Regions from separate parts of the Rhodopseudomonas sp. BR0G17 genome, predicted to be linked through region 2. Evidence: riboswitches for the same ligand, from Rfam matches in the RefSeq annotation. Region 2 holds a riboswitch; the other holds the start of a gene.
What was found. Region 2 has a riboswitch for S-adenosylmethionine ahead of DY467_RS21185 (O-succinylhomoserine sulfhydrylase). Riboswitches for the same ligand answer to the same signal wherever they lie in the genome.
Positions count from the first base shown of each region.

Region 1: another riboswitch for S-adenosylmethionine. It lies ahead of metX (homoserine O-acetyltransferase MetX); the one in region 2 lies ahead of DY467_RS21185 (O-succinylhomoserine sulfhydrylase).

Region 1 covers NZ_QUML01000051.1:641-15,568, forward strand. The annotation lists gene DY467_RS23980 (M23 family metallopeptidase) at 289-2,331, shown strand; gene DY467_RS23985 (Vgb family protein) at 2,477-4,105, shown strand; gene clpB (ATP-dependent chaperone ClpB) at 4,298-6,937, opposite strand; gene DY467_RS23995 (MOSC domain-containing protein) at 7,163-7,951, shown strand; gene DY467_RS24000 (NlpC/P60 family protein) at 8,139-8,885, opposite strand; gene metW (methionine biosynthesis protein MetW) at 9,108-9,803, opposite strand; gene metX (homoserine O-acetyltransferase MetX) at 9,806-11,008, opposite strand; SAM riboswitch at 11,113-11,192, opposite strand; gene DY467_RS24015 (chorismate mutase) at 11,362-12,207, shown strand; gene hisC (histidinol-phosphate transaminase) at 12,250-13,347, shown strand; gene DY467_RS24025 (prephenate/arogenate dehydrogenase family protein) at 13,344-14,285, shown strand.
Region 2 covers NZ_QUML01000035.1:5,423-20,350, reverse strand. The annotation lists gene DY467_RS21245 (TonB-dependent receptor) at 1-667, shown strand, start outside; gene DY467_RS21240 (PRC-barrel domain-containing protein) at 1,148-1,501, shown strand; partial or broken gene DY467_RS21235 (alpha-amylase family protein) at 1,644-3,305, shown strand; gene DY467_RS21230 (alpha-amylase family glycosyl hydrolase) at 3,469-5,085, opposite strand; gene DY467_RS21225 (hypothetical protein) at 5,597-6,130, shown strand; gene DY467_RS21220 (hypothetical protein) at 6,964-7,113, opposite strand; tRNA gene DY467_RS21215 (tRNA-Gly) at 7,370-7,443, opposite strand; gene DY467_RS21210 (methylated-DNA--[protein]-cysteine S-methyltransferase) at 7,639-8,217, shown strand; gene DY467_RS21205 (MATE family efflux transporter) at 8,214-9,650, opposite strand; gene DY467_RS21200 (hypothetical protein) at 9,761-10,810, opposite strand; gene DY467_RS21195 (PQQ-dependent sugar dehydrogenase) at 10,958-12,301, shown strand; gene DY467_RS21190 (2'-deoxycytidine 5'-triphosphate deaminase) at 12,610-13,716, opposite strand; SAM riboswitch at 13,827-13,906, shown strand; gene DY467_RS21185 (O-succinylhomoserine sulfhydrylase) at 13,981-14,928, shown strand, end outside.

The sequences.
Region 1 (14,928 bases), on a different contig from region 2:
GCGCGGCTCCTTCGGGTGAAGACAGCCGTCTCGAAGCCTGCAGACTGCGGCGATTGCCGCTTTCGATTGACGCAAATCGCGGGCGCCAGCACTTTGGCTGCCCGTGACAAGTGTCAGACCTGTGACTGTTGGCGTACGCCGTCAGAGGCGGACAAGCCGGCGGCAATCAGGTAGAAGGCTCCGGTCCGCGGGCGCGGAACGGAGACGTTTGATCGGCCGATGGCCTGATCGTTCAGACTAGCCGACCGGCCGCGAGCGCGGCCGATTGCGAAATCGGGGGACGACGGATTGAGCCAAAGGGTGTCACGCGGGCGCAGCACCGGGCGCGAGGTCGGCTATATCGACCTTGGTCACGAGCCGCCGCTTTCCGTCGACGGCTCCGAGGCCGCAGTCATCGATCGCCGACGCGTATCGGTGCAGTGGTTCAGCGGCACGATCCTCACTGGTCTCTGTGGTGCCGCGCTGATTGGCGGCGCGGTCTTCGCCTCGCTCGACGGCGAGACCACCTTCGCCAAAGCTCCCGAACTGGTTCAGGCCGCCCTCCGCGGCGCGTTCGGAGCCGACAAGACCGCCGCCCTGCATAAGAGCGACCGCCTGCCGCCACCGAGCGAAGCCGCTTTGGCGCGCAGCGTGATCCGAGTCTCCACGGTTTCGCGGGTCGGCCAGCGCGACGTCGTCCGGGTCCGCCCCTTCGTCAAGATTTCCGGCAACCTGTCGCTGACCACCAGCGATCTGTCCGCCAAGATTCCCGCCTTCAATGCCCAGCGCATGCTGAGCGACGTCGGCGCCCCGGCGCAGAGCGCCGAAGATGCGCAGAATCCCGACGCGGTCGAGCCCGACGCCGAAGTCTCCTTCGTCACCCGCGATCTCGGCACGGTGCTGCCGCGCGCCAAGATTGCCGGCCAGATCGCCCCCGATGAAATCCTGATGCGCGTGCGCGATGCCGCGAACTGGAAGGGCAACAGCGGCGTTCGCTACGCCAGCGCCGCCGGCGATTTCGGCGGCGACGTCAAGCTCGCTTACGCCCCCGAAGGTCCGTCCGCCGATCCTTACGCCGGCTTCGAAACCCGGATCATCCCGGAAAACGTGACGCTGCTGCCGAAGACCAAGGAGCAGGTCACCGGCGGCAATCCGACCGGTGAACGAACTCACATCGTCAAGAAGGGCGACAGCGTCGTGTCGGTGCTGCGCGATCAAGGTGCCGCCGAAGAAGATGCCCGTGCGGTCGCCGCTGCGCTTGGCGCGCGCGGCCGCGACGGCGGCCTGAAGGAAGGCCAGAAACTACGCATCCTGATGGAATCGTCAGGCCCCGGCAAAGCGCCCCAACCGTTCCGCGTGATCGTCGCCAACGACTCCGCGGTCGAAGCGGTCGCAGCGCTCTCCGATCTCGGCCGCTACGTCGCCGTCGACGTTCAGAGCCTCAACACCGTCAGCGACACCGCCGACAACAGCGATGAGGATGAGGACGACGGCACCGGCGTCCGGCTGTATCAGTCGATCTACGAGACCGCGCTCCGCAACAAGGTGCCGCAGTCGGTGATCGACGACATGATCCGGATCTACTCCTACGACGTCGATTTCCAGCGCAAAGTCCAGGCCGGCGACTCGTTCGAAGTATTCTACGCCGGCGACGACGAAACCACTTCCACGGTCGAAAAGAACGACGTGCTGTTCGCCTCCCTCACCGTCGGCGGCGAAACCAAGAAATACTACCGCTTCCAAACTCCCGACGACGCCGCGGTCGATTTCTACGACGAGACCGGCAAGAGCGCGAAGAAGTTCCTGGTCCGCAAGCCGGTCAACCAGGCGATCATGCGCTCCGGCTTCGGCGCCCGCCGCCATCCGATCCTCGGCTACGTCAAGATGCACACCGGCGTCGACTGGTCGACGCCCTACGGCACGCCGATCTTCGCCTCGGGCAACGGCGTGGTCGAAAAGTCCGGCTGGGAAGGCGGTTACGGCAAGTACATCCGCATCAAACACGCCAACGGCTACGAGACCGCCTACGGCCATATGTCGGCGTTCGCCAAGGGCATGGAGCCCGGCAAGCGCGTTCGCCAGGGCCAGGTGATCGGCTTCGTCGGCTCGACCGGCCTGTCGACCGGCGCGCACGTCCACTACGAAATCATCGTCAACGGCCGCTTCGTCGATCCGATGCGCGTACGCCTGCCGCGCGGCCGGTCGCTCGAAGGCCCGATGCTCGCCGGCTTCGAGAAAGAACGCGACCGGCTCGACGCGATGATGACAGGCCGCGGCGGCGGACGACTGGCGGAAGATCTCACCGCCTCGGCCCCTGTTCGCACCTCCTCCACCGCGCAAGCGCGGCGCTGATCCTCGCTTAGTTCGAAGCCTGTCCCGCCGCGCAGCATTCCGCGGCGAGGAATCTGCTGCAGCGCGGCTTCGATTCCATTTGCCAACCTCCGAGCCCCGCCGAATACTCTCGCCATAACAACGAGAAGATCTCGGAGGGAATGCAATGAAGGGCAAACTTGCGCGCGGCGCGAGCGCGTTGACGATCGGCCTGCTGATGCTGTCCGCCGCACACGCCGACAGCTATCAGGTCACCAAGCTGGTCCCAGGCTCGGCATTTCACGGCGTGCACGGCCTTGCGGTCGACAAGGCCGGCAAATTGTTCGCCGGCAGCGTCGCCGGCGCGGCGCTGTATGAGGTCGATCGCGCCGCCGGCACGACCAAGATCGCGGTGCCGACGCCGGAAGGCATGGCGGATGATATCGCGATCGCGCCGGACGGCACGATGGCGTGGACCGGTTTCCTCACCGGCGATCTCTATGCACGCAAGGGCGACGGCCCGATCAAGAAGCTTGCCTCCGGCCTGCCGGGCATCAACTCGCTGGCCTTCCGCAAGGACGGCCGGCTGTACGCCACCCAGGTGTTTCTCGGCGACGCGCTGTACGAGATCGACGTCGAGGGCGCCAAGCCGCCACGCAAGATCATGGAGAAGATGGGCGGCCTGAACGGCTTCGAATTCGGCCCCGACGACAAGTTGTACGGCCCGTTGTGGTTCAAGGGTCAGATCGTCAAGGTCGACGTCGACAAGGGCGAACTGAGCGTCGTCGCCGACGGCTTCAAGGTGCCGGCAGCCGCGAATTTCGACTCCAAGGGCAATCTGTGGGCGCTCGATACGGCGCAGGGTCAGCTCGTCAAGATCGATCCGAAGACCGGCGCCAAGCAGATGGTGGCGCAGCTCAAGCCGTCGCTCGACAATCTCGCGATCGATGCCAATGACCGCATCTACGTCTCCAACATGGCCGACAACGGCATCCAGGAAGTCGATCCGGCAACCGGCGCGGCCAAGCAGGTGATCATCGGCAAGCTGGCATTTCCGGGCGGCATCGGCGTCGTGTCCGACGGCGGCAAGGACACCATCTATGTCGCCGACGTCTTCGCCTATCGCACCGTCGACGGCGCCAGCGGCGACGTGCGCGAAGTGGCGCGGATGCACGCCGACGGCACCACGCTCGAATATCCGATGAGCGCCACCGCCAAGGGCGACGAGGTGATCCTGTCGAGCTGGTTCACCGGCACGGTGCAGACGATCGACCGCAAGACCGGTCAGAGCCGCGACATGCTGCACGGCTTCAAGGCGCCGTACGATGCGATCCGGCTCGGCGACGGCAAGCTGCTGGTCGCCGAGCTCGGCACCAAGTCGCTGGTCGAAGTCTCCGGCGAGCACGGCAAGGACCGCAAGGCGATCGCCACCGATCTGGCAGGTCCTGTCGGCCTGGTGCTCGGCAAGGACAACGCGGTGTATGTCAGCGAAGCGTTCGCCGGCCAGATCAGCAAGATCGATCCGGCGACCGGCGCCAAGACCGTCGTCGCCAAGGACTTGAAGATGCCGGAAGGCATCGCGCTGGCGCCATCCGGCAAACTGATCGTCGCCGAAGTCGGCGCCAAGCGTATCGTCGAAGTCGATCCGGCCAGCGGCAGCGTCACCGAAATCGCCGGCAATCTGCCGATCGGTCTCGTCGGCGCCCCCGGCCTGCCGCCGACCAACATGCCGACCGGCATCGGTGTCGGCGCCGGCGGCACGATCTACGTGTCGTCCGACATCGAGAATGCGATCTACAAAATCGAGAAGAAGTAGGCCGAAACGCAACGTGCTCCGCAGCGATCACTGCGAAGCACGTCGGAGGTGTAAGAAAGTCGCACCAGCCCCGGCAACGCTCACTCCGTCATTGCGAGCGAAGCGAAGCAATCCAGAAGCTCCGTGCACGGTGCTGGATTGCTTCGTCGCTTCGCTCCTCGCAATGAGGAGGGGCATCACCTTCACATCGCGTCAGTTCAACATCCGCTTCGGCGGCCTTCCCGTGAACGGCTCGATGTCCGCGCTGTGCGGCGGCTTGCCGTTGAAGGTCAGCACGCCGCCTTCGGCCGAGATCGCGACGTGGTCGCCGTCCTTGACGGTGCCTTCCAGGATCATCTCTGCGAGCGGGTCCTGGACGCTGCGCTGGATCACCCGCTTCAGCGGACGGGCGCCGTAAGCCGGATCCCAGCCCTTCTCGGCGAGCCAGTCGCGGGCCGCAGCATCGAGATCGAGCACGATCTTGCGGTCCTCGAGCAGCTTGGTGAGCCGCGCGAACTGGATGTCGACGATCCGGCCCATCTCGCTCTTCTGCAAGCGGTGGAACAGGATGATCTCGTCGACGCGGTTGAGGAATTCGGGGCGGAAGTGCGCCCGCACCATTCCCATCACCTGTTCGCGCACCGCGCCGGTGTCCTCGCCCTCCGCCTGAGCGACCAGATACTCCGAGCCGAGGTTCGAGGTCATCACGATCAGCGTGTTGCGGAAGTCCACGGTGCGGCCCTGACCATCGGTCAGGCGGCCGTCATCGAGCACCTGCAGCAGCACGTTGAACACGTCCGGATGCGCCTTTTCGATCTCGTCGAACAGGATCACCTGATACGGCCGGCGCCGCACCGCTTCGGTCAGCACACCGCCTTCGTCATAGCCGACATAGCCGGGAGGTGCGCCGATCAGCCGGGCCACGGAGTGCTTCTCCATGAATTCCGACATGTCGATGCGGACCATCGCGGTCTCATCGTCGAACAGATACTCGGCGAGCGCTTTGGTCAGCTCGGTCTTGCCGACGCCGGTGGGGCCCAAGAACATGAACGAGCCCATCGGCCGGTTCGGGTCCTGCAGGCCGGCGCGCGCGCGGCGGACCGCGGTCGAGACCGCATGCACGGCTTCGAACTGCCCGACCACGCGCTGGCCGAGCTGCTCTTCCATCCGCAGCAGCTTTTCCTTCTCGCCTTCGAGCATCTTGTCGACCGGCACGCCGGTCCAACGCGACACCACCTGGGCGATGTGGTTGGCGGTGACCGCCTCCTCCACCATCGCGCCGGCGTTCTCGTTGGCTTCGATCTCGGCGATCTTCTTCTCGAGCTCCGGAATCCGGCCATAGGCGAGCTCGCCTGCACGCTGATACTCGCCGCGGCGCTGCGCGTTGGCGAGTTCGATCCGCAGAGCGTCGAGTTCGCTCTTCAGCTTCTGGGCGTCCGACAGCTTGTTCTTCTCGGCGCTCCAGCGCTGGGTCAGCGCCGCCGACTTCTCTTCGAGATCGGCAAGCTCCTTCTCCAGCGTCACCAGGCGCGCCTTCGAGCCCGGATCGCTTTCCTTCTTCAGCGCCTCCTGCTCGATCTTGAGCCGCACGATTTCGCGGTCCATCGAGTCGAGCTCTTCGGGCTTGGAGTCGACCTGCATCTTCAGCCGCGCCGCGGCCTCGTCCATCAGGTCGATCGCCTTGTCGGGCAGGAAGCGGTCGGTGATGTAGCGGTTCGACAGCGTGGCCGACGCCACGATCGCCGAGTCGGCGATACGCACGCCGTGGTGCTGCTCGTACTTGTCCTTCAGGCCGCGCAGGATCGAGATGGTGTCCTCGACCGTCGGCTCGGTGACGAACACCGGCTGGAAGCGCCGCGCCAAAGCGGCGTCCTTCTCGACGTGCTTGCGATACTCGTCGAGCGTGGTGGCGCCGATGCAGTGCAGCTCGCCGCGGGCAAGCGCGGGCTTGAGCAGGTTCGACGCGTCCATCGCGCCGTCCGCCTTGCCGGCGCCGACCAGGGTGTGCATCTCGTCGATGAACAGGATGATGCCGCCCTCGGCCGCGGTGACCTCGGTGAGCACGGCCTTCAGCCGCTCCTCGAACTCGCCGCGATATTTCGCACCGGCGATCAGCGCGCCCATGTCGAGCGCGAGCAGCTTCTTGTCCTTCAGGCTCTCGGGCACGTCGCCATTGAGGATGCGCAGCGCCAAACCCTCGACGATGGCGGTCTTACCAACGCCGGGTTCGCCGATCAGCACGGGGTTGTTCTTGGTACGCCGGGACAGAACCTGAATGGTGCGGCGGATTTCCTCGTCGCGGCCGATTACCGGGTCGAGCTTGCCGTCGCGCGCCGCCTGGGTCAGGTCGCGGGCGTATTTCTTCAGCGCGTCATAGGCGTTTTCGGCCGTCGCCGAATCCGCGGTACGGCCCTTGCGCAGGGCGTTGATGGCTGCGTTGAGGTTCTGCGGGGTGACACCGCCCTTGGTGAGCAGCTGGCCGGCCTCGCTATCTTTATCCAGCGACAGCGCAAGCAGCAGCCGCTCGACGGTGACGAAGCTGTCGCCCGCCTTCTCGGCGGCCTTCTCGGCAGCGTCGAACGCCCGGGCGGTCGCCGGGGCCAGATAGACCTGGCCGGCGCCCGAGCCGGACACCTTCGGCATCTTGCCAAGCGCCTCTTCGGTCGCCTTCAGGATCGCACGCGAATTGCCGCCGGCACGGTCGATCAGACCGCCCGCCAGCCCTTCGGAATCGTCGAGCAGCACTTTCAGAATGTGCAGCGGCGAGAACTGCTGATGGCCCTCTCGCATCGCCAGCGATTGCGCCGACTGGATGAAGCCGCGCACACGTTCGGTATATTTTTCTACGTTCATTGGTTCGGTCCCTCAGCCTGCCCTCGGCGCCTTCGAAAAGCACGCCCGACGGCATCTTCATTGGGGTTCCGCCGGCCGCGCTGACATTCCTCAGCCGGGGGCGGTCGTCACCGTGCGGACCGCATCGGCTTGACGCAAATGTGGGCATCTGTTCCGGCAAACGGAAGGCCTCGGCTCACATTTTCGTGGGCTGCCGAAGCCGGCGCGATCCCTTAAAGACCCGCCATGACAGACCTTGCGCTCGCCTCCGTCGCCTCGATCTACCGCTATCCGGTCAAGGGCTTGTCGCCCGAGCCGTTACCCACCGTCGCCCTGGATGTCGGCCAGACCTTACCCGGCGACCGGGCGTTCGCGATCGAAAACGGGCCGATCGGGTTCGACCCGGCCAATCCTCGCTACTTCCCCAAGATCAGGTTTCTGATGCTGATGCGCAACGAGCGGCTCGCCGCCCTGCGCAGCCGCTACGATGCCGCGACCGGCGAGCTCAGCCTGTCCCGCGACGGCGCCGAAGTGGCCCGCGGCGATCTTCGGACCGAACCCGGCCGGGCCGCGATCGAAGGGTTCTTCGCCGGCTATTGCGCCGACGAGCTGCGCGGACCGCCCAAGCTGCTGGCCGGCCAAGGCCACAGCTTCTCGGACGTCGCCCGCAAGGTGGTGTCGATCATCAACCTGGCCAGCGTCGCGGCACTGGAAGCCATGATCGGCCGCCCGGTCGATCCGCTGCGATTCCGCGGCAACCTCTATGTCCAGGGCTGGCCGGCTTGGCACGAATTCGACCTGATGGACCAGACGCTGCTGATCGGCAACGCCAAGCTCAAGGTCGTCAAACGCATCGTCCGCTGCGCCGCCACCAATGTCGATCCGCAGACCGCCGCCCGCGACATGGCGATCCCGGAGACCCTGCAGCAGAACCTCGGCCACGCCGATTGCGGGGTCTATGCCGAAGTGATCGAAGCCGGCGACCTCGCGCAGGGCGATGCGGTGCAGATCGAGCAGGCGACGTTGTTCGCGTAGCTTGCTTGCAAGATCATACTCAACACCCCTGCCGTCATCGCCGGGCTCGACCCGGCGATCCATCTTCTCCGAAGAGGCGCGCTCCGCGCGCGATGGATGCGCGGGCCTTCGCCGCGCCGAAGCGGCTTCGGCCGCGCAGGCGGGTCGAGCCCGCGCATGACGATCGCGTGCGGGAAAGCGCCTCGTATCAGCTCGACGGCATCACGTAGGCGTAGATGCGGCTCTTCGAATACACCGACTCGGCGACACGGCGGCTGTGATTGCCGGACACCACGATCGGGTTGCCGTTCGCATCGATGCCGCTGACGACGCCGACGTGGCCGCCGCGTTTGCCGCGCGACATCACCGCGATCGCACCGACCTGCGGACCGGAGATGCGCTGGCCGTAACGCGCGAACGAGCTCGCCATGTCCGAACCGGTGCCCTGATGGCCGGTGCGCTCCAACACCATGTTCATGAACCGCGCACACCACAGCGCACGACGCCCGGTCGGATTGCCGCTGCCGATGTAGCTGCGCGCAGCTTCCACCAGGCTCGAGCCCGTACCGCCGCCATTCCACGACTGCGTTTGGAAGTCCTGCTGCTGGGCGGCGAGGCGCTGACGACGACTGGTGCGCTTCTGCGTCGCGGGCTGCAGCTGCGGCTGCGCCATCGCGGCCGAGACATCCATGGCCGGATCGTTAGCGGGGAAACCGAAAGCCGACGGCGCGACCTCCGCCTGCTGCTGCGCGATGCGGCCGTGACGGCGCCACGCGTGCGAGCGACGATGATGGTGCGCGTGACGAGACGCGGAGTGATGCGAATAGCTGGACGCGTGAGCGTGGTGACGATGCAGCGGCTTGGCCGATGCGGGAGCAGCGATCGCCGCGAGCGCCACGAACGACAGGGCGGCAGCGACGAAGCGGAACAATCCAAACGCAGAAAACACAACCATACAGACTCTCTCTCCCGGAACTCCTCGAGACGCGCCGACCCGCACGGGCCGACATCGGGGTCGACGCGTTAATCGATTAGGGATGGCGAGAGGATGGCTTTGAGAAAGCGAGAGTCAGATTTTAGGGGAAATTTCGAGGAAATTTCATGATACGCAACATTTTTACACGTATCGCGTGCGGCGAGCTGATCACCGCACGTATTAACGACTTATTAAGTACGACTAAGGTGCCACGTAGTCGGCGGCCTGCAGCGGCGGTTTTTTCTGCGCGCGGCTGAGCAAAAACACCCCCTGCTCACCGAACATATTCCAGAACCACCATGGCGCGTTCAGCCGCAGCGGCCGACCGTAGCGGTCGAGCGCCACCGCGCGCTCCATCTTGACGCCGATCTCATCGCACAGCCCGATGAAGTCTTTGATCGTACAGAAGTGAATGTTCGGCGTGTCGTACCAGGTCGCCGGCAGGTTCTCGGTGCGCGGCATCTGACCGTGGATCAGCAGCTGCAGCCGCATGTTGATGTAGCCGAAGTTCGGAAACGACACGATCGCGCGGCGGCCGATCCGCAACAGATTCTCCAGCACCTCTTTCGGCTGCCGCGTCGCCTGCAGCGTCTGCGATAGGATCACGTAGTCGAACGCATCGTCGACGTAGTGATCGAGGTCGGTATCGGCGTCGCCCTGCACCACCGCAAGACCGCGCGCGACGCAGCGATTGACACCCTCGCGCGACAGCTCGATGCCGCGGCAATCGACGCCGCGAGATTCGAGTAGCTGCATCAGATCGCCTTCGCCGCAGCCGACGTCGAGCACCTTCGAGCCGGTCTCGACCATATCGGCGACCAGCAGATGGTCGGCGCGATGCACGCGTAGTTGCGGACGCGCGTGATCTTCCAGCGGCAAACCTTCCTGCACCGACATGATCAGTGCTCCGCCTTGCCGAGGCCGCGCGCAGTGCCGGCCGATTGCAGGAAAGCGCGCGCGATATCGATGAACTCCGGCTCGTCGAGCAGGAATGCGTCGTGCCCCTTGTCGGTGACGATCTCGGCGAACGAAACCCGTGCGCCGCCGGCGTTCAGGGCATGCACGATGGCGCGCGATTCCGAGGTCGGAAACAGCCAGTCCGACGTGAACGACACGACGCAGAACCGCGTCTGCGTACCGCGGAACGCGGCAGCCAGCACGCCGTCATGGTCGGCCGCGATATCGAAGTAATCCATCGCACGGGTCAGATACAGATACGAGTTGGCGTCGAACCGCTCGACGAACGACGAGCCTTGATAGCGCAAGTAGCTCTCGACCTGGAAATCGGCATCGAACGAAAACGTCGGCAGATCGCGATCCTGCATCTTGCGGCCGAACTTGCGATGCAGCGCCGCGTCCGACAGGTAGGTGATGTGCGCGGCCATCCGCGCCACCGCGAGTCCGCGATGCGGGAAGCATCCGTGCTCGAAGTAGCGGCCGTGCTGCCAATCCGGATCGGCCATCACCGCCTGGCGGCCTAGCTCGTGGAAGGCGATGTTCTGTGCCGAGTGCCGGGTCGCGCAAGCGATCGCCAGCGCCGAGAACACCCGCTCGGGGAACGCCACCGACCATTGCAGCACCTGCATGCCGCCCATCGAGCCGCCGACGACGCAGAACAGTTTGTCGATGCCGAGCCGGTCGATCAGCATCGCCTGGGCGCGCACCATGTCGGGAATGGTGATGACCGGGAAATCGAGGCCCCAGGCCTTGCCGGTGGCGGGGTTGGTGGAGGCGGGGCCGGTCGAGCCCATGCAGCCGCCGATCACATTCGAGCAGATCACGAAATAGCGGTCGGTATCGATCGGCTTGCCGGGGCCGACCAGGGTCAGCCAGCCGCCGGGCTTGCCGGTAATCGGATGCACGTTGGCGATGTGCTGGTCCATCGTCAGCGCGTGGCAGACCAGGATGGCGTTGCTCTTGTCGGCGTTCAGCGTGCCGTAGGTCTGGTAGGCGATCTGGAACGGGCTGAGCTCGATGCCGCAATCCAGCGGCAGCGGCTGGTCGGCCCCGAACTGCGCGATGAGCGAATGCGGGTGATCGACCTCCTGGGTCCGCTCGCCGGCGGCGATCTTCTGCCCCTTCACCGAATGGATATTCATCATACGCCTGCCAACGGCCTCGACATCCCGGGGACGCCCCGGTTCGACCTCAGATAAGAACGGCAGGGCGAATAAAAAACCCGGCCTGAACATTGGTTCGGCCGGGATCGGAACTGTCCCCGGCCTGTTTAGCGAGTTGTTTAACGTGGCTGCAAGCCGGCCGGCTCAAATGACCACGAGTTCTGGTCCGGACGATAATTGCAAAGCCGAAAGCCGTCAACACGACGGCCGCGCAGCCTGGCCCGGAAAGGGTCAATGTTTCCTTTGCCTTCGCTGCCCCCGTTTCTTAAGCAGAAGGACGCACCGCGGCACCGCCGCGACTGCCGATCCCCGTTTCTGTCCGAGGTTCTGAAGCAATGACCAAGCCGCCCTCGCCGCCGTCGCTCGCCGACCTGCGCCAGGAGATCGACAGCATCGACGAGCAGGTGCACCAGCTGCTGATGCAGCGCGGCGAGATCATCGACCGGCTGATCGCGGTGAAGCAGACCCAGGAGGTCGGCTCGGCGTTCCGCCCGGCCCGCGAGGCCGACATGATGCGGCGCCTGGTGCAGCGGCACCACGGCATCCTGCCGCTCGACACCGTCGAGAGCATCTGGCGGGTCATCATCGCGACTTTTACCTACGTGCAGGCGCCGTTCTCGGTGCACGCCGACCAGTCGCTCGGCGAGTCGGCGATGCGGGACTCCGCCCGCTTCCATTTCGGTTTCACGGTGCCGTACGTGGCGCACTTCTCCGCTTCCGCGGCGGTCGAGGCGGTAGCGAAGTCCAAGGGCGATCTGGCGCTGGTGTCGGCGACCTCGGGCAACAATCCGTGGTGGCTGGCGCTGGAAGCCGACGGCGCGCCGAAGATCATCGCCCGGCTGCCGTTCATCGAGCGCGCCGACCACCCCGCCGCACTGCCGGTCTTCGTGGTGTCCCGGGTCGCCGACAGCGCCATGGTCACCGAGGTCGAGACCTGGAGCATCCGGGTGTCAGGCTGGAGCGCCGATACCGCCCGGGCGCTGTCGCCGCTGGCCGACGTCGTGGCGGTGCCGGATACCGCTTTTGACGGCGCTGCCCTGCTGGTGTCGATCCCGGCGCCCGGCGGCCTCGATCAGATCAAGGCTGCCCTGATCGCAGCGGGGGCCTCCCTCCGTTCGTCGGCCCTCGTCGGCAGGCACGCAAGGCGCTATACGGTGCCCCCGAGCGGCAAGTCCGCGTAATTACCGGCTCTCAGCCGCCCGACGATTTTTCCGGAGTTGACGATGTCACGTCCCGTGCCGAATCCCGGCATCCTCGATATTGCGCCCTACACCCCTGGCAAAAGCCCGGTGGCCGAACCCGGCCGCAAGGTGTTCAAGCTCTCGGCCAACGAGACCCCGTTCGGCCCGTCGCCGCACGCGATCGCGGCCTATAAGAGCGCGGCGGATCATCTCGAGGACTATCCGGAAGGCACCTCGCGAATTCTGCGCGATGCGATCGGCAAGGCCTACGGCCTCGATCCCGACCGCATCATCTGCGGCGCCGGCTCGGACGAAATCCTCAATTTGCTGGCGCACACTTATCTGGCGCCCGGTGACGAGGCGATCTCGAGCCAGCACGGCTTCCTGGTGTATCCGATCGCCACGCTGGCGAACGGCGCCAAGAACGTGGTCGCGCCCGAGAAGAACCTGACCACCGACGTCGATGCGATTCTGGCGGCGGTGACGCCGAACACCAAGCTGGTGTGGCTGGCCAACCCGAACAATCCGACCGGCACCTACATCCCGTTCGACGAGGTCAAGCGGCTGCGCGCCGGCCTGCCCAGCCACGTCGTGCTGGTGCTCGACGCCGCCTATGCCGACTACGTGATGAAGAACGACTACGAGCTCGGCATCGAGCTGGTCTCGACCACCGAGAACACCGTGCTGACCCACACCTTCTCCAAGGTGCACGGCCTCGCTGCGCTGCGCGTCGGCTGGATGTTCGGTCCGGCCAACATCGTCGATGCGGTCAACCGCATCCGCGGGCCGTTCAACGTTTCGGTGCCGGCGCAGCTGGCCGCGGTCGCAGCGATCCAGGACACCGGCCATGTCGAGCGCTCGCGCGCCCACACCGACAAGTGGCGCAACACCCTCGCCGAAGAGCTGCCGAAGCTCGGGCTGACCGTGACGCCGAGCGTGTGCAACTTCGTGCTGATCCACTTCCCGACCACCAAGGGCAAGACCGCGGCGGAAGCCGACGCGTTCCTGACCAAGCGTGGCCTGGTGCTGCGCGCGCTCAACAATTACGGCCTGCCGCATGCGCTGCGCATGACCATCGGCACCGACGAAGCCAACGCGCTGGTGCTGGAAAGCTTACGCGAGTTCATGGGCCAGCCATGAACTCTGCGCCGATGTTTCGCAAAGTCGCGCTGATCGGCTTCGGCCTGATTGGTGGATCGATCGCGCGTGGAGCGAAGTCGCTGGGTCTTGCCGGCGAGATCGTCACCACCGCGCGTTCGGAATCGACCCGGGCGCGGGTGCGCGAACTCGGCATCGTCGACCGTGTGGTCGAGACCAACGCCGAAGCCGCCGACGGTGCCGATCTCGTCATCCTGTGCATCCCGGTCGGCGCCTGCGGCGATGTCGCCCAGGAGATCGCGCCGCATCTGAAGCACGGCGCGATCGTCTCCGACGTCGGCTCGGTCAAGGGCGCGGTCGTGAAGGCGATGGCGCCGTATTTGCCGGAGGACATTCACTTCGTGCCGGCGCATCCGGTCGCCGGCACCGAGAACTCCGGCCCGGATTCCGGCTTCGCCGAGCTGTTCATCAATCGCTGGTGCATTCTGACGCCGCCCGAAGGCACCAACGCCGAAGCGACAGAAAAGCTCGCCGCGTTCTGGCGCGCGCTCGGAGCCAATGTCGAGATCATGACGCCCGACCACCACGACCTGGTGCTCGCGGTGACCAGCCATCTGCCGCATCTGATCGCCTATACGATCGTGTCGACCGCCGAAGAACTCGAAGGCGTGACGCAGTCGGAAGTGCTGAAGTTCTCCGCCGGCGGTTTCCGCGACTTCACACGCATCGCCGCGTCCGACCCGACGATGTGGCGCGACGTGTTCCTGACCAACAAGGACGCGGTGCTGGAGATGCTCGGCGAATTCCAGGAAGACCTGTCGAAGCTGACCCGCGCCATCCGCCGCGGCGACGGCGACGCGCTGTTCGAACACTTCACTCGCACCCGAGCCATCCGCCGCGGCATCGTCGAGATCGGCCAGGACGAAGCCGCCCCGGACTTCGGGCGACGGCACAAGCAGCTCGGCCAGGGAGCGGAGTAAGCGGGCGACCTCACCGTCTCTCTCTGACGTCGTCCCCGCCCGTCTCAAGTCGTCCCTCCACCTCTCACGTCGTCCCCCGCGCAGGCGGGGGACCCAGTCTTGCAGAGAGTTGGTAGCGACCGCACGACGGATCAACGAGCGCCTCTGGGATACTGGGTCGCCCGGACAAGCCGGGCGAGGACGGTGGAAAGTGGAGCACGCGCTCTGCGCCGTATCGTCTCTCTATTCAAATATCAAACAGCCACACCCATCCGTTCTCGCGGCTCCGCTGAGCCCGAGTTTTGCGCCCGTCGTCATCACGACGAGGGGCGGGGCGCGCCGCTTGGCGCAAATTGGTGGCTGGATCGCGATGGCTTGCGAACCATCGCGCAGGCGCGCGCGGACTATACTCCTTGCAGGAATGTCAACACCACCTTTTCGCGCCTCGCGTCGTCGCCCGGCTTGACCCGGCGACCCATCGCTCTGACGATGGCGCAATTGCGCAGCGGGTTATCAATGGATGGATGCGCGGGTCGGGCCCGCGCATGACGCAGTATGGGTAATGCTCTTCTCGTCATCCAGGGCGCGCGGAACGCGAACCCGGATTCCGTGCTCACTCAGCGCGCTGCACGTGCGGTGCATCGCTAACTAACAAAGCAGCGCT
Region 2 (14,928 bases):
CGCCACCATCACGGTCGATCCCAACTCGGGCGATCCGGTGAACCGCGTGCCGCTGCTGGTGCGCTCCAAGGGCGCCGAACTCGGCATCCGCAACAAATCGATCCCGGGGCTGACGACCTCGCTCGCGGTGTTCGTGCTCGATTTCGACTCCGAGCTGTTATTCGTCGGCGATGCCGGCACCACCGAGCCGAGCCGCCCGAGCCGCCGCGTCGGCGTCGAGTGGACCAGCCAGTATCGGCCGCTGTCCTGGCTCGGCGTCGATCTCGACGTTGCCTATACCAAAGCGCGGTTCACGGATTTCGACCCGGCGGGCGACTTCATCCCCGGCGCGCCGGCCTGGGTGGCGAGCGCCGGCATCACGCTCGGCGAGCAACGCGGCTGGTTCGGCGCACTGAAGGGCCGCTATTTCGGACCGCGGCCGCTGATCGAGGACGACAACGTGCATTCGCTGTCGTCGCTGATCTTCAACGCCCGCGCCGGCTATCGCTTCGACAACGGCGTGCGGCTGCAGCTCGACGTGCTGAACCTGTTCAACGCCAAGACCAACCAGATCGAATATTACTATCTGTCACGACTGCCCGGCGAGCCGCTGGGCGGCATCAACGACCGCCATGTTCATCCGGCCGAACCAACCGCAGTGCGGCTGACTCTGGCAGGTTCGTTCTGACGCGGTCGCCCGCATGCGCCGTAGCCTGCATGCAGCGCAGCGGAATGCGGGCAGCCGCAGACAAAGACCCGGATTTCGCTTCGCTGCATCCGGGCACAGTGGCTAAAGCGACAGTCACTGAAGTGACTAAGTGCCCCAAAACGACAAACGCGCGCCGGCGTGTGAACGCCGACGCGCGCCTCGTAACTCGCTGGTTCCCAGGCGCTGCGAGACGCCTCGGCCGAGCGGCTCACTGCTCGTGCATCACTTCCGGCGAGCGGGTCTCGTGCCCGCCGCAACGATGCTCAGTCAGCCAACCTCAGCGGGCGTCCCCAGCGAGGTGACAGCGTTTCGAGAGAGACACTGGACCACCTCCTTCCGTTGTTTCCGATGCAGAGAGGATAAGTACGATTCTCCGGTTTGTGAAGAGGCGATGACGCAGGCTCGGGCGCGGAACAGGTTTTCGATCCGCTCGTTGGTTTCGCTCACAGGGAGACCAACATGAACCCAGAAGCCAACGAAACCCTCAAGCTGATCGGCAGCGACAAGGTGCAGGGAACCGCGGTGTACGGACCGGACGGCGAGAAGATCGGCTCGATCGAGCGGTTGATGATCGAAAAGGTCAGCGGCCGCGTGTCCTACGCGGTGCTGTCGTTCGGCGGCTTCCTCGGCATCGGCGACGATCACTACCCGCTGCCCTGGCCGGCACTGAAATACAACGTCGAGCTCGGCGGCTATCAGGTGATGGTCACCGTCGACCAACTCGAACGCGCGCCGAAATACGGTCGCGGCTCGGAATGGGATTGGCGCGGCGCGCGCCAGGTCGACGATTACTATGGCGTGGCGCTGACCTGACCGCAACGCCGTCAATCTGTCCGTCATTGCGAGCGAAGCGAAGCAATCCAGGAGCGCCGAGCAGGGGCACTGGATTGGTTCCTCGCTTCGCTCCTCGCAATGATCCGCTCAACACTCCCACATCCCAAGCCGCCGAGCGCCGATGATCGACGACCTTTGGTACAAGAACGGCGTGATCTATTGCCTGTCGGTCGCGACCTATATGGACGCCAATGGCGACGGCATCGGCGACTTCAAGGGCCTGACCAGGCGGCTTGATTATCTGCACGGGCTCGGCGTCACGGCGATCTGGCTGATGCCGTTTCAGCCCTCGCCCTATCGCGACGATGGCTACGATATTTCCGACTATTACGGCGTCGACCCGCGCTACGGCACGCTCGGCGACTTCGTCGAATTCACCCACGGCTGCAAACAGCGCGGCATGCGGGTGATCATCGACCTCGTGGTCAATCACACCTCCGACCAGCATCCCTGGTTCAAACAGGCTCGCGCCGATCCCAACTCGCCGTATCGCGACTGGTATGTGTGGTCGGATAAGAAGCCCGCCCACGCCGATCAGGGCATGGTGTTTCCGGGCGTGCAGAAATCGACCTGGACTCACGACAAGCAGGCGAAGGCCTGGTACTTTCACCGCTTCTACGAATTCCAGCCCGACCTCAACACCGCCAATCCCTATGTGCAGGAAGAGATCCTGAAGATCATGGGGTTCTGGATTCAGCTCGGCGTGTCCGGCTTCCGGATGGACGCGGTGCCGTTCGTGATCGCCACCAAAGGTCCGAAGGTCAAGAAGCCTGTCGAACAGTTCGATATGCTGCGGACCTTCCGCGAATTCCTGCAATGGCGCAAAGGCGACTCGATCATCCTGGCCGAAGCCAACGTCTGCCCCGAGGACGATCTGCATTATTTCGGCGACGACGGCGAACGTATGCAGATGATGTTCAATTTTCATGTGAACCAGCATCTGTTTTACGCGCTCGCCGCCGCCGACACCGGACCGCTGGCTAAAGCGCTCGCAGCGACCAAGCCGCGACCGGCGACCGCGCAATGGGGACTGTTCCTGCGCAACCACGACGAGCTCGATCTCGGCCGCCTGACCAAGGCACAGCAGCGGATCGTGTTCGAGAAGTTCGGTCCGGACAAAACCATGCAGCTCTACGATCGCGGCATCCGGCGGCGGCTGGCGCCGATGCTCGGCGGCGATCAGCGCCGGCTCGAGCTCGCCTACAGCCTGATGATGACGCTGCCGGGCACGCCAGTGATCCGTTATGGCGATGAGATCGCGATGGGGGACAATCTGGCGCTGCCAGAGCGGCGCTGCGCCCGCACACCGATGCAATGGTCGACCGAGCCGCACGGCGGTTTCACCAAGAGCGACAAGCCGGAGATCCCGGTGATCGACCACGGCGCCTACGGCTTCGAGCACGTCAATGTCGCCCAGCAGCGGCGCGATCCGGATTCGATGCTGAACTGGACCGAGCGCATCATCCGGATGCGCAAGGAAGTGCCGGAAATCGGCTGGGGCGACTTCAAGGTGATCGCCGCACGCGATCCCGCGGTGCTGATCCTGCGCTACGACTGGCGCAACAACTCCGTGCTGTTCGTGCACAATCTCGACGAGCAGCCGCGCGAGGTGTCGTTCGCGGTTGGGCTGCCCGATGACGCCGGCGCCACCTTGATCGACCTGCTTGGTCCCAACCACAGCCACGCCGACCGCGGCCGGCACAAGCTGCTGATCGAAGGCTACGGCTATCGCTGGTTCAGGGTCGGCGGCCTGGACTATCTGCTGCGCCGGACCGAAGTCGACGGCGGCGGACGCGCACGGGCCCGAACCATCGGCGGCCTTTCAAATCATCATTGTGAGGAGCGCAGCGCCGAAGCAATCCAGCTCGATGTACTGAGCTGGATTGCTTCGCTTCGCTCGCAATGACAGAGAAGCTGTTGGACGAGGTCGGGCGCTGCTTAGCCGGTCACACCACCTCCTCCGGCGCGCGGCCGACGATGATGCCTTCGCTGCCGCGGAGATCGAGCGTGGCGCCGATGCGTTCGCCGGCACGGTCGAGCATCGTCGACAACAGCACCTCGCCATCGAGCCCGATGGCGTCCGACGCGGCAGAAATCGGATCCGGTCCGAGATTGAGCGCGACCAGCACCGACTGCCCCTGATGATGCCGGCGATACAGCAACAGATCACCCTCCGCGGCGAGCGGCTGATAATCACCGAGCGCGAGCTGGGGCAGTTGCCGCCGCAGCCGCAGCAACGCGCGATACAGATTGAGGATCGACTGCGCGTCCGCCCGCAGATTGGCAACGTTATCCTGGGTGGCGTCGGGCGCCAGCGGCAGCCACGGCCGGGCATCGGAGAAGCCGGCATTCGCTGAGGCGTCCCACTGCATTGGCGTGCGGCAGCCGTCGCGACCGACACCGATTCCCGGCACGTTCTTCTCGAATGGGTCCTGCACGTCCTCGGGCGCGATCTCGACCTGCTCCATGCCGAGCTCGTCGCCGTAATACATCGTCGGGGTGCCGCGCAGCGTCAGGAGCAGCATCGCGGCGACGCGCGCCTGCGCCGGCCCCACACGGCTCGCCACCCGCGGCCGGTCGTGGTTGCCCAGCACCCAGTTGGGCCATGCGCCCGACGGCAGCGCCAGCTCGTACCGCTCGATCAGCCCCGCGATCTCGCGGGCACGCCATGGCGTCGACAGCAGCGCGAAGTTGAACGGCAACTGCGCGCCATTCAGCCCGGCGCCGTAATACGCCACCAGCCGCTCGACTGGCAGATAGATCTCGCCGATCAGCAGGCGATGATCGAACTCCTCGATCACGCTGCGCAGCTCGGCCACCACCGCGAGCGTCTCCGGCCGGTCGGCCGAATATACCGGGAGCAGCGCGGCGTGCGGCGGCATGCCGGTGCGGAAATCCGGATTGGGCGGGTTGTTGCGGAATTGATCGTCCTTGATCAGATGCCAGATCACGTCGACCCGAAAGCCGTCGACGCCCTTGCGCAGCCAGAACCGCATCGCCTCGAAGATCGCGGCCCGCACCTCCGGATTGCGCCAGTTGAGATCGGGCTGCTGCTTCAGGAAGGCGTGATAGTAATATTGGCCGGTGGCGTCGTCGTATTCCCAACCGCTGCCGCCGAATTCCGACAGCCAATTGGTCGGCGGCCCGCCATCCGGCGCCGGATCGCGCCAGATGTACCAATCGCGCTTGGGATTGTGGCGAGACGACCGGCTCTCGACAAACCACGGGTGCTGGTCGGACGAATGGTTCGGCACCAGATCGAGAATGACCTTCAGACCGCGGGCATGCGCGGTGAGCACCAGCGCGTCGAAATCGTCCATGGTGCCGAAGATCGGATCGATGCCGACATAGTCGGCGACATCGTAGCCGAAGTCGGCCATCGGTGACGGGAAGATCGGCGACAGCCAGATCGCATCGACGCCTAGGTCGGACAGATAGCCGAGCCGATCGATGATGCCGCGCAGATCGCCGATGCCGTCGCTGTTGCTGTCCTGAAACGAGCGCGGATAGATCTGATACAGCACACCCGCCGTCCACCACGACGCGCTCGCAACCGTTTCCATTCAACTCTCTCCCCTGTCGGTCTCAGACGCGACAGGGCGCGGCTTTGTTCCGAGCGCGGCCGAATCCGGATCGCTGTGGTTGCACAGTCGTGCGTCAGGGCCGTGAACGGATGTCTTGCGTCTGACGTCCCAGGACGGGGCCGCGGCGCCGGGCGACGCCAGAGTCATCCGTATGTCGGAGATGAGCGGCAGGATCAGCCCGGCAAGAATCGGAGGCACGGTGACTCGACGGCCGGGCCGTCGATGCCGGGGGAAGACTATACCGGGCTACCGGTCCACGCATTCGTGAACTGACGATCCGGCTGGAGTTGATCGAACCGTCTTGATCGCAAGTGATTATTTACTGCAAGCAAGCAGGTTCTGCTGCGGCGCGATGCCGCCGGTAACCTGGTGCTTGCAGGGCTTGCCGCGCCGCGAAACTATGCCAAGTTGGGAACTGGGTGGGTTGCCAACGAATTGTCGGTCAAAGACTGAAATTCCAACCAACGCATCACTCTAGAGGAAGGTAGTAATGACGCAGATCTTCAAGGTGTATCAGGACGCAGCCAAGGCGCAGGCCGCTGTTGCGGAGCTCAAGGCCGCTTCGTTCAGCAACGCCGCGATCGTCTCCAGCGACAAGGACGGTACCGTGGTCACGGTCGACCCGCCGTTCGGCAAGGGTGGCCAGGCCGACGCGATCCTCAACCGCCACGGCGCGATCCGCGACGTCTCCTCCCGCCACGGCAGCAGCGCTTCGCTGGTGGATTCGTCCGCCCGCTTGACAGGCGCGCCGCGGCTGACCGACTCCCGCACCACCCTCGGCGGCATCTTCCCCGAGCTGACCAGCCCGAACTTCTTCCTGTCCTCGATGTTCGGTCCGCTGCTGTCGGCGTCGCAGAAGCCGTGGTCGTCGCTGGCTTCGAGCCAGAAGCCGTGGTCGTCGCTGACCAAGAATCAAGACGCCTGGTCGTCGCTCGCCAGCAATCAGAAAGCCTCGGCTCAGCTGATCAACAACCCGGCGCCGTTCTCGTCGATGCTCGGCCTGCCGGTGCTGGCCGGTCGCTAATCGGCGATCGCCGATCACTTATTGAGTTACTGGAAGCGCCGGCCTTGGCCGGCGCTTCTTTTTTGCCCCGGAACATTTTTGAATTAGATTAAAAATGACTTGCACGGCCAGACGGGTTCCGAAATGAATTGATTAGTTTCGGGAGTACGCATGCGGTCGCCGCGCACGAGATGGAGCATCCAAGTAACAACGTCGGCGATCACGCCTGACGGGATGCATTTTTTCCGCGTGGCGGCATCCACGGAGAGCTCAGCTCGTGTCGCGGCAGCGAGGTGCCGCTGATGCTGGAGCTCAGCCTTCTGGGGATTATAGGGCTAGCAGCGGCATATGGCACCGCGCTGTGGTGGATGGGTCGTCACGACGACGTGCTGTACGGCGATTTCGTCAGCCCGGAAGGTGCTGCGACACTCACGTCAGCAGAACCGACTCCTTTGCGGCAGCAACCGACCTTGCCTGCGACCCATCATTCCCGGGAAGCTACGCCTCATCGGCCAGAGGCGGCGCGTGCCGCAGTCCCACCGGTTCAAACTAGCGTTCGTCCACCGTCTCGGGCATCCGCTGTGCCGCAGCGCCCGGCACCACCGGCCCCAACCATCTCGTCTCAGCCTGCCGGAAATCGGCTTACCACGGCGAAACCGCTATTACCGGCACCACTTCCGCCGGTCACACCTTCTGCTCAGCATCGCTCGCCCAGCAGGCCGATCCCGGCACCTGCGCGCAGCGAAGCGCCTGCGCACAATGATGTGCTGAATTCGCTGCTGGAGACGATCAAGCACGACCTGAACAACGCGGTCGGCAAGTCCTGACGCCGACCGCAAAAGGCCGTCTGACGATCAGTCGTGACGGGACATTACGCGCGCGTTGGCGTGCTGATGCTCGCCTTCATGACCGCTCGCGATTACTACGCCGAACAAAATCAGCACCGTCGACACCGCGGCCGCAGCCAACAGCAAGATGTCGAACGTCATCATGGTGGTCGTCATCGCCGTACCCCCTGCAATGAAGCAGTAACTAAGCTTCCTGCTGATCGGCGACGGCGGCGTTGACGCCGATCAACCGCAGCACACTCCGGATGCAGGCTGCCGTGCGCGCAGCGCAGAGCAAGCGACCACAACGGCTCCAACTCCGGGATCGGCGCGCGATAGCGTACCGAGCAGCGCTGGTTTGACGGAAGCCGCAACCCCTTCGCGGTAACCCGCAACAACAGCCGATCGAGATCAAGGAAAGGGTTTGGGTGGTTGGAGCGGGCGAAGGGAATCGAACCCTCGTATGCAGCTTGGGAAGCTGCCGTTCTACCATTGAACTACGCCCGCGCCGGGCGCCGCGCTGACGCGGCGACGGACTCTGATCTAGCCGAGACCGGGCGCGCCGCCAAGGGGCGATCATTGAGGGGGGCCGGCGCGCGACGCCGCAGCCCCTCCCGCACCGCACTGCCGGCTCGTTAAAGTTGTTAATAATTTGTTCACTTTCTAGATGCGTCCCCGCTTTTCGCTGGTACGGTTCTGACTATGGCGGGGGCTGCCTACACGATCTTCGACACCATGATGGGCCGATGCGCGATCGCATGGGATCGCGGTAGCGTGCTTGCCGTGCAGCTGGCCGAAAACCGCGAGATCGACACCCGCCGCCGGCTGCTGCGGCTCTGCCCGGATGCCCGCGAGAGCCGTGCCGAGGCCTGGATCGAACCGGCGATCGACGGCATTGCGGCGGCGCTGCGCGGTGAGCCGTGGGACTTTTCCGACGTTGGGCTCGATCTCGGCGGGATTCCGGTGTTCGATTGCCGCGTCTATGCGGCGGTCCGCGCAATCCCGCGCGGCGAGACGTTGACCTTTGCGGAGATTGCCAAGCAGCTCCGCGCCTCCGGCGCCGTGCATGCGGTGGGCCAGGCGATCCGGCGCAACCCGTTCGCCCTGATCGTGCCGTGCCACCGCGCGCTCGCAGCCGCGGGCGACACCAGCGGCATCTGCGCCAATGGCGGCGCCATCACCCGGCGACGCCTGCTGTCGCTCGAAGGCGCGCTCGCCACCAGTGGCCCAAGCCTGTTCGACGTGCTGCTGCCGTTTGCCCCGCGGCAGGCCGACCGCTAGCGAACGATCGGCACGGCCGCCGGCTTTGGCCCCCAGCGCGTCACCAGCACGCTCAGCGCCGACGTCAGCCCGAGCAGCACCATCGATCCGGCGGCAAGCAGATAGAAGCTGCCGGTGCTGCCGTGGTGTTTGATTAGCAGCCAGCCGCCGACCACGACGAACAGCAGCCGCCCGGTCTGCGCCAGCACTGGTCCCAGCACCCTGGCGGCGCCCTGCGCGGAAAAATACATCGAGATCGCCAACCCGATGAACGCGTACATCGGCGCGGCCGCGCGCAGATACTGCTCGCCGGCGAGCCGCACCGCTGCGTCGTCGGTGAACAGGTCGATCCAGAGGTGCGGGAAGATCGCGATCCCGGTGCCGACCACGCCGACGAACAGGAACGACACCAGCCCCGCCGTCCAGGCGATCTGCCGCGCCCGTTTCACCCGGCCAGCGCCGATCGCCATGCCGATCATCGGCACCGACGCGATGCCGACCGCGAACGCGATCGAGGTCAGCATGAATTCGAGCCGGCCACCGATGCCGTAGCCTGCCAGCACCGCCGTGCCGAAATGCGCCAGCATGTGGGTGAAGATCGTGATCGTCAGCACCGACTGCAGCGGCGAGAAGCACGACACCGCGCCGACCTTCAGGATGTCGAAGAACATGCCGCGCTCGATCCGGAAACCCGTCAGCCGCGGCTTCACCCCGGCACGGCCGGAGAAGATCACCCAGGCCATCACCGCAGCGCCGATCGAGAACGCGGTCAGCGTGCCGGCAGCGACGCCCGGCATGCCGAACCGCGGGATCGGCCCGAAACCGAGGCCGAGCGCGCCGCCGAGCACGATCTGCAGCATCGCCGAGCTCAGGATCATCAACGACGGCAGCTTCATGTTGCCGGTGCCGCGCAGGATCGCCGCGAACGTGTTCATCAGCCACGGCACCACCGCGCCGGCGAAGAAGATGTGCACGTAGCCGGCCGCCTGGCTCAGCACCGCGCCGCGGCCGCCGAGCAGCGCCAGCGCCCGTTCGCCGAACGTCAGCATCCCAACCGTGAACACCAGGCCGAAGCACAGCCCGATCAGCAGCGCGTGCATCGCCAGCACCGCGGCGCGGTCGTCGTCGCCGGAGCCGAGCGCCCGCGCGATCGCCGACGCGACGCCGCCGCCCATCGCGCCGCCGGACATCGTCATGGTCAGGATCACGAACGGAAACACCAGCGCCATCGCTGCCAGCGCCTCGGTGCCGAGCCGGCCGATATACGACGTCTCGGCGATCGCCACGCAGGTGCCGGCCGTCAGCGCCACGACGTTCGGCCACGACAGCCGCAGCAGCGTGCGCAGGATGCCGTCGTCGAGCAGCGGATTTTTGGGGGGCGGAGGCGACGGCGCAGGCGGAGCCGGCGCGGCTTGCGCAACCGGTGGCAGCTCCGCCACGGCAATATCGGACATGCGTTTCCCCCGAGCCCGATCTTCGGCCGGGCGTCAGCCTTCCTATCACCGTTCCGGGCCAGCGCGATGGTCGCGCCGCGCATGGCCACCCGCAGATAGGTCGGAACGGCTCAGCGCACCGTCCAAACCAGCGAGGCGGTGCGGTGATCGTCGGCCAGGCTGATGGCAATGCGCCGGCCGCACGCCGCGGCCAGCCCCTCGGCCAGACCTTCGAGCACCCGGACGCAGGCCGGATCGGCGTCAGCAACGCCGTCCATCAATTTCCATCCGCCCTGCCGCAATTCGAAGCCACCACCGACCTCGCGCAGCTCGACGTCATCGCCCTGCGCATCGAGCAGCGCGCGCAGCATGGCGGCGAAGCCAGCGGCATCGCGGCCGGTGACGCCGAGCGCCGGCGCCAGCTCGTCGTAACTCTGCATCCCGATCAGCTTGCCGGTCAGATGCAGCAGATAGCCGCCGTCGAGCGGTCCGAACAACTGCACCAGGGTCGGCGCCGCGGTGCGGACATATTCCATCGCGTAGTTGCGATAGGCCTTCTCCAGCCGCGGCTTCGGCCAGCTCTCGACCGGAAGCGCCGGCGCTGCGGCCGGATCGAACAGCGGCGCTTCGAGATGGCGGGCGAATTGCAGCCGCTGATCCGGCTCGAGGGCATGGTCGGCTTCGTAGTAATAGCCTTCCAATCCGTCCTGGCCGTCGACGCTCTGCTTGGTGCAAACGAAGCCGAGCTTCAGATTACCGAGCGCAACGCCATTGTTGGCGTGCCAGCCGCGGAGCATCGCCTTCGACACCTCGGAAGGCACGCCGCAGATCGCGGTGCCGCGCCAGATCCAGCGCGGCGGCGGATAGCGGATCCACGCCTTGCGATCGGTTTCGTACATGTATTCGACATGCACGCCGCCGATCCAGTTCGACAGATAGTGATACTGCGCCGCCGCGACCGCCGGCGGCAGATCGCTGAGCCCGAGCTTGGCGAGGCCGGAGACGAAGCGCTCCTGCTGCTGACGGCGAAACACCCGGAATACGAATTCGGCGGCATCCGCCGTGCCGCGGCGGCTGACGAGGGTCAGGACCAAGCCGGTGAACACCGCATGATACAGATCGGCGACGCCGCGCCATCCGCGCGACCGCGCCGCTTGCGCGGTCTCGGACGTTTCTCCCATCGGCTCTCTTCCCGTTGTCGTTCTTGTTCGTGGTTTCTGCCGCGGCCGCCCTGCGACCAGCCGTCTCACTGATTTTCACGGGTGGGAATTGAACACAACCCCGCTTCCGACATTGCCATTGTTCAGTTCCTCCCGTGGAGATTGTCGATGCGCCGATCGCTTCCGACCAGCCGGCTCGCCCTGTGCCTCGCCCTGGTGCTGCCGCTCGCGGCCTGCGGCGATCAGTCCAATCTGGCACAGGGCGAGGATTTCGGCCCCTCGCCGACGCTGCCGAAGCCGGCGAACACGCTGTTGCCGACGGTCAATATCGCCAAGGCGGTGGGCTGGGCGGAGGGCGCCACGCCGAAACCGGCCGAGGGACTTGCGGTGACGGCGTTCGCGAGGGGGCTCGATCACCCGCGCACGATCCACGTGCTGCCGAACGGCGACGTGCTGGTGGCCGAAACCAACGCACCGGAACGCCCCGAAGAGGGCAAGGGCCTCAAGCGCCGGGTCGCCGAGTACGTCATGGGGCAGGCCGGCGCCCGGACACCGAGCGCCAACCGCATCACCCTGCTGCGCGATGCCGACGGCGACGGCGTCGCCGAGATCCGCGAGACGTTCCTCCAGGGCCTCAATTCGCCGTTCGGCATGGCGCTGGTCGGTAACGACTTCTACGTCGCCAACACCGATGCGATCGTGCGTTTCCCCTACAATCTGGGCGACACCCGGATCACCGCAGCGGGCGAAAAGCTGGCCGATCTGCCGGCCGGCCCGCTCAATCATCACTGGACCAAGGATCTCGTCGCCAGCCCGGACGGCAGCAAGCTGTACGCGACCTCCGGCTCCAACAGCAACGCCGCCGAACACGGCATGGCGGTCGAGGAAAACCGCGCCGCCGTGATCGAGGTCGACCGGGAGAGCGGCGCGACGCGGCTGTTCGCATCCGGCCTGCGCAACCCCAACGGTCCGGCTTTCCATCCCGAGACCGGCGAATTGTGGGTCGTCGTCAACGAGCGCGACGAGATCGGCAGCGACCTCGTGCCCGATTACATGACTTCGGTGAAGGACGGCGGATTCTACGGCTGGCCGTACAGCTACTTCGGCCAGCACGTCGATGACCGCGTCAAGCCGCCGCGGCCGGATCTGGTCGAGAAAGCAATCGTGCCGGACTACGCGCTGGGCAACCACACGGCCTCGCTCGGGCTCGCCTTCATCACCAGCGATCTGTTTCCCGACGCGATGAAGGGCGGTGCCTTCGTCGGCCAGCACGGCTCGTGGAATCGCAAGCCGCACTCCGGCTACAAGGTGATCTTCATCCCGTTCGAAGGCGGCAAACCGTCCGGGCCGCCGCGCGACGTTCTGGCCGGCTTCCTCAACGCCGACGATCAGGCGCAGGGCCGCCCGGTCGGTGTGGCGCTGGACCAGCGCGGCGCGCTGCTGGTCGCCGACGACGTCGGCAACGCAATCTGGCGGGTGACCCCGGCGGGTACTGAGGCAGCGTCCAATTGAACGGCCGCAAATCGACTGGAGCGGGCTCGATCGCGGTCATTCGGAGAAACTGGAGTCCTGCGCGACCAATCGTGGATGCTCCCGAAACTGGTGGCCGTCATACACCTCGGCCAAGGACAACCGCACTTGCAGCTCGGCAATTCACATTCTGCGCCGAGGCCTTTCAAAACCTCGTTGCTCCACTGCTGGTCTTCGCCCCGGATATAAGAGATGCGCACTCGCCATCTCGGTGTCGATCAGCAGAATATACTCGAGGCACGCAAGTGATTGGTACGCCGCAAGCTTGACGGCAACGTCGATAGTCCGCCTCACGCCTTGAAGTGCTTGCTCAGCTTCAGGCCCTGGGCCTGGTAGTTCGAGCCGATGCGCTGGCCGTACATCGCGTCGGGGCGCGACAGCATCTTTTCGTAGATCAGGCGGCCGACGATCTGGCCGTGCTCGAGAATAAACGGCACTTCGCGCGAGCGCACTTCCAGCACCGCGCGGGCACCGGAGCCGCCGGCGCCTTCGTAACCGAAGCCGGGATCGAAGAAGCCCGCATAGTGCACGCGGAATTCGCCGACCAGGGGATCGAACGGCACCATCTCGGCGGCGTAGTCCGGCGGCACCTGCACGGCTTCCTTCGAGGCCAGGATGTAGAATTCGCCGGGATCGAGGATCAGCGTGCCGTCGGGACGGGCCGCGATCGGCTCCCAGAACTCGCCGACCGCATAGCCGCCGCGCCGGTCGATATCGACCACGCCGGTGTGACGCTTGGCGCGATAGCCGACGAAACCGTCGGAATTCTCGCCCGAGAGGTCGACGCTGAGCGCGACGCCGCCGGTAAGGTCCGCATCGTCGGCATCGACCAGCCGCTCGGCATCGTGCAGCGCATCGAGCTCGTCCTGCTCCAGCGTGGCCTGGCCGACGCGGAAGCGGACTTGCGACAGCCGCGAGCCTTCGCGCAGCAGCACCGGGAAGGTCTTCGGACTGATCTCGGCATAGAGCGGACCGTGATAGCCCGCGCCGATCATGTCGAAGCGGCGGGTGCCGTCGGCGATCACGCGGGTGAACACGTCGAGTCGGCCGGTCGAGCTTTTCGGATTGGCGGCCGCCACGATGTGGCGCGGCATCGCCAGGCTTTCGAGCAGCGGCACGATATAGACGCAGTTGGTTTCCAGCACGGCGCCGTCCGACAGGTCGATCTCGTGCAACTTCAGCTCGTCGATCCGCTCCGCCACGGTGCAGTCCGGGCCCGGCAGGAAGCTGGCGCGGACCCGGTAGGCGATCGGCCCGAGCCGCAGGTCGAGGCTGGCCGGCTGGATCTGGCTCTCGACGAACGGATAGTCCGGCAGGATCAGGCCCGACTCCGTCATCGCCGCGATCATGCGGTCGGGCAGAATTCCGTTGGCGTCGGGCGGCAGGGTGAACGGCACGATGTCGGTCCTTCGGAGCGCAAGCCATGCCCTCCGGGAAACTCAGATACGAGCCTCAACCGCTAGCCGAAGCCCGGCTTGACGGGAAGAGTACGGAGGATTAAGAGCCCGACTTATCCCGTGGTGATTTGAGCCGGCCGGCTTGCAGCCACGTTAAACAAGTCGCTAAACAGGCCGGGGACGTTGTGGTCCCGGCCCGAGGGTTGAGCCCCAGGCCGGTTTTTTTGTGCCCGCTTCGTCCGATGTGGGCACGCTGGAGACCACATGTCCGAGTCCAAACCGACCATTCCCGTTCCCGCCACGGCCCATTTCCGCCGCGAGACCCGCCTGGTGCATTCCGGCAGCTTGCGCTCGCAATTCGGTGAGACGTCCGAGGCGTTGTTCCTGACCCAGGGCTTCGTCTACGACAGCGCCGAGCAGTGTGAAGCGCGCTTCACCGGCGACGACGCCGGCTTCCAATATTCGCGGTTCTCGAACCCGACCGTGTTCAGCTTCGAGCAGCGGATGGCGGAGTTCGAAGGCGCCGAAGCGGCGCGCTCGACCGCCACCGGCATGGCTGCGGTGACCGCCGCGATGCTGGCGCCGCTGCGCGCGGGCGATCACGTCGTCGCCTCCAAGGCGATGTTCGGCTCGTGCCGCTACGTCGTCGAAGACCTGCTGCCGCGCTACGGCATCGAGTCGACGTTGGTCGATGGCCTCGATCTCGACCAGTGGCAGCGCGCGGTCCGGCCGAACACCAAGACATTCTTCCTGGAAAGCCCGACCAACCCGACCCTCGACGTGCTCGACATCGGCGCGATCGCCGAGATCGCGCATGCGGCGGGCGCACGGCTCGTGGTCGACAACGTGTTCGCGACGCCGATCTGGCAGAGTCCGCTGCAACTCGGTGCCGACGTCGTGGTTTACTCCGCCACCAAGCACATCGACGGCCAGGGCCGCTGTCTTGGCGGCGTGGTGCTGTCGTCGCAGGCGTTCATCGAAGAACACATCCAGATGTATCTGCGCCAGACCGGCCCGTCGCTGTCGCCGTTCAACGCCTGGGTGCTGCTGAAGGGCCTGGAAACGCTGGCGGTCCGTGTCGAGAAGCAGACCACCAATGCGGCCGCGATTGCCGATGCGCTGGCCGGCCACCCGAAGGTGCCGCGGCTGGTGTATCCGGGCCGCGATGATCACCCGCAGGCCGCCACGGTCAAGAAGCAGATGGGCGCCGGC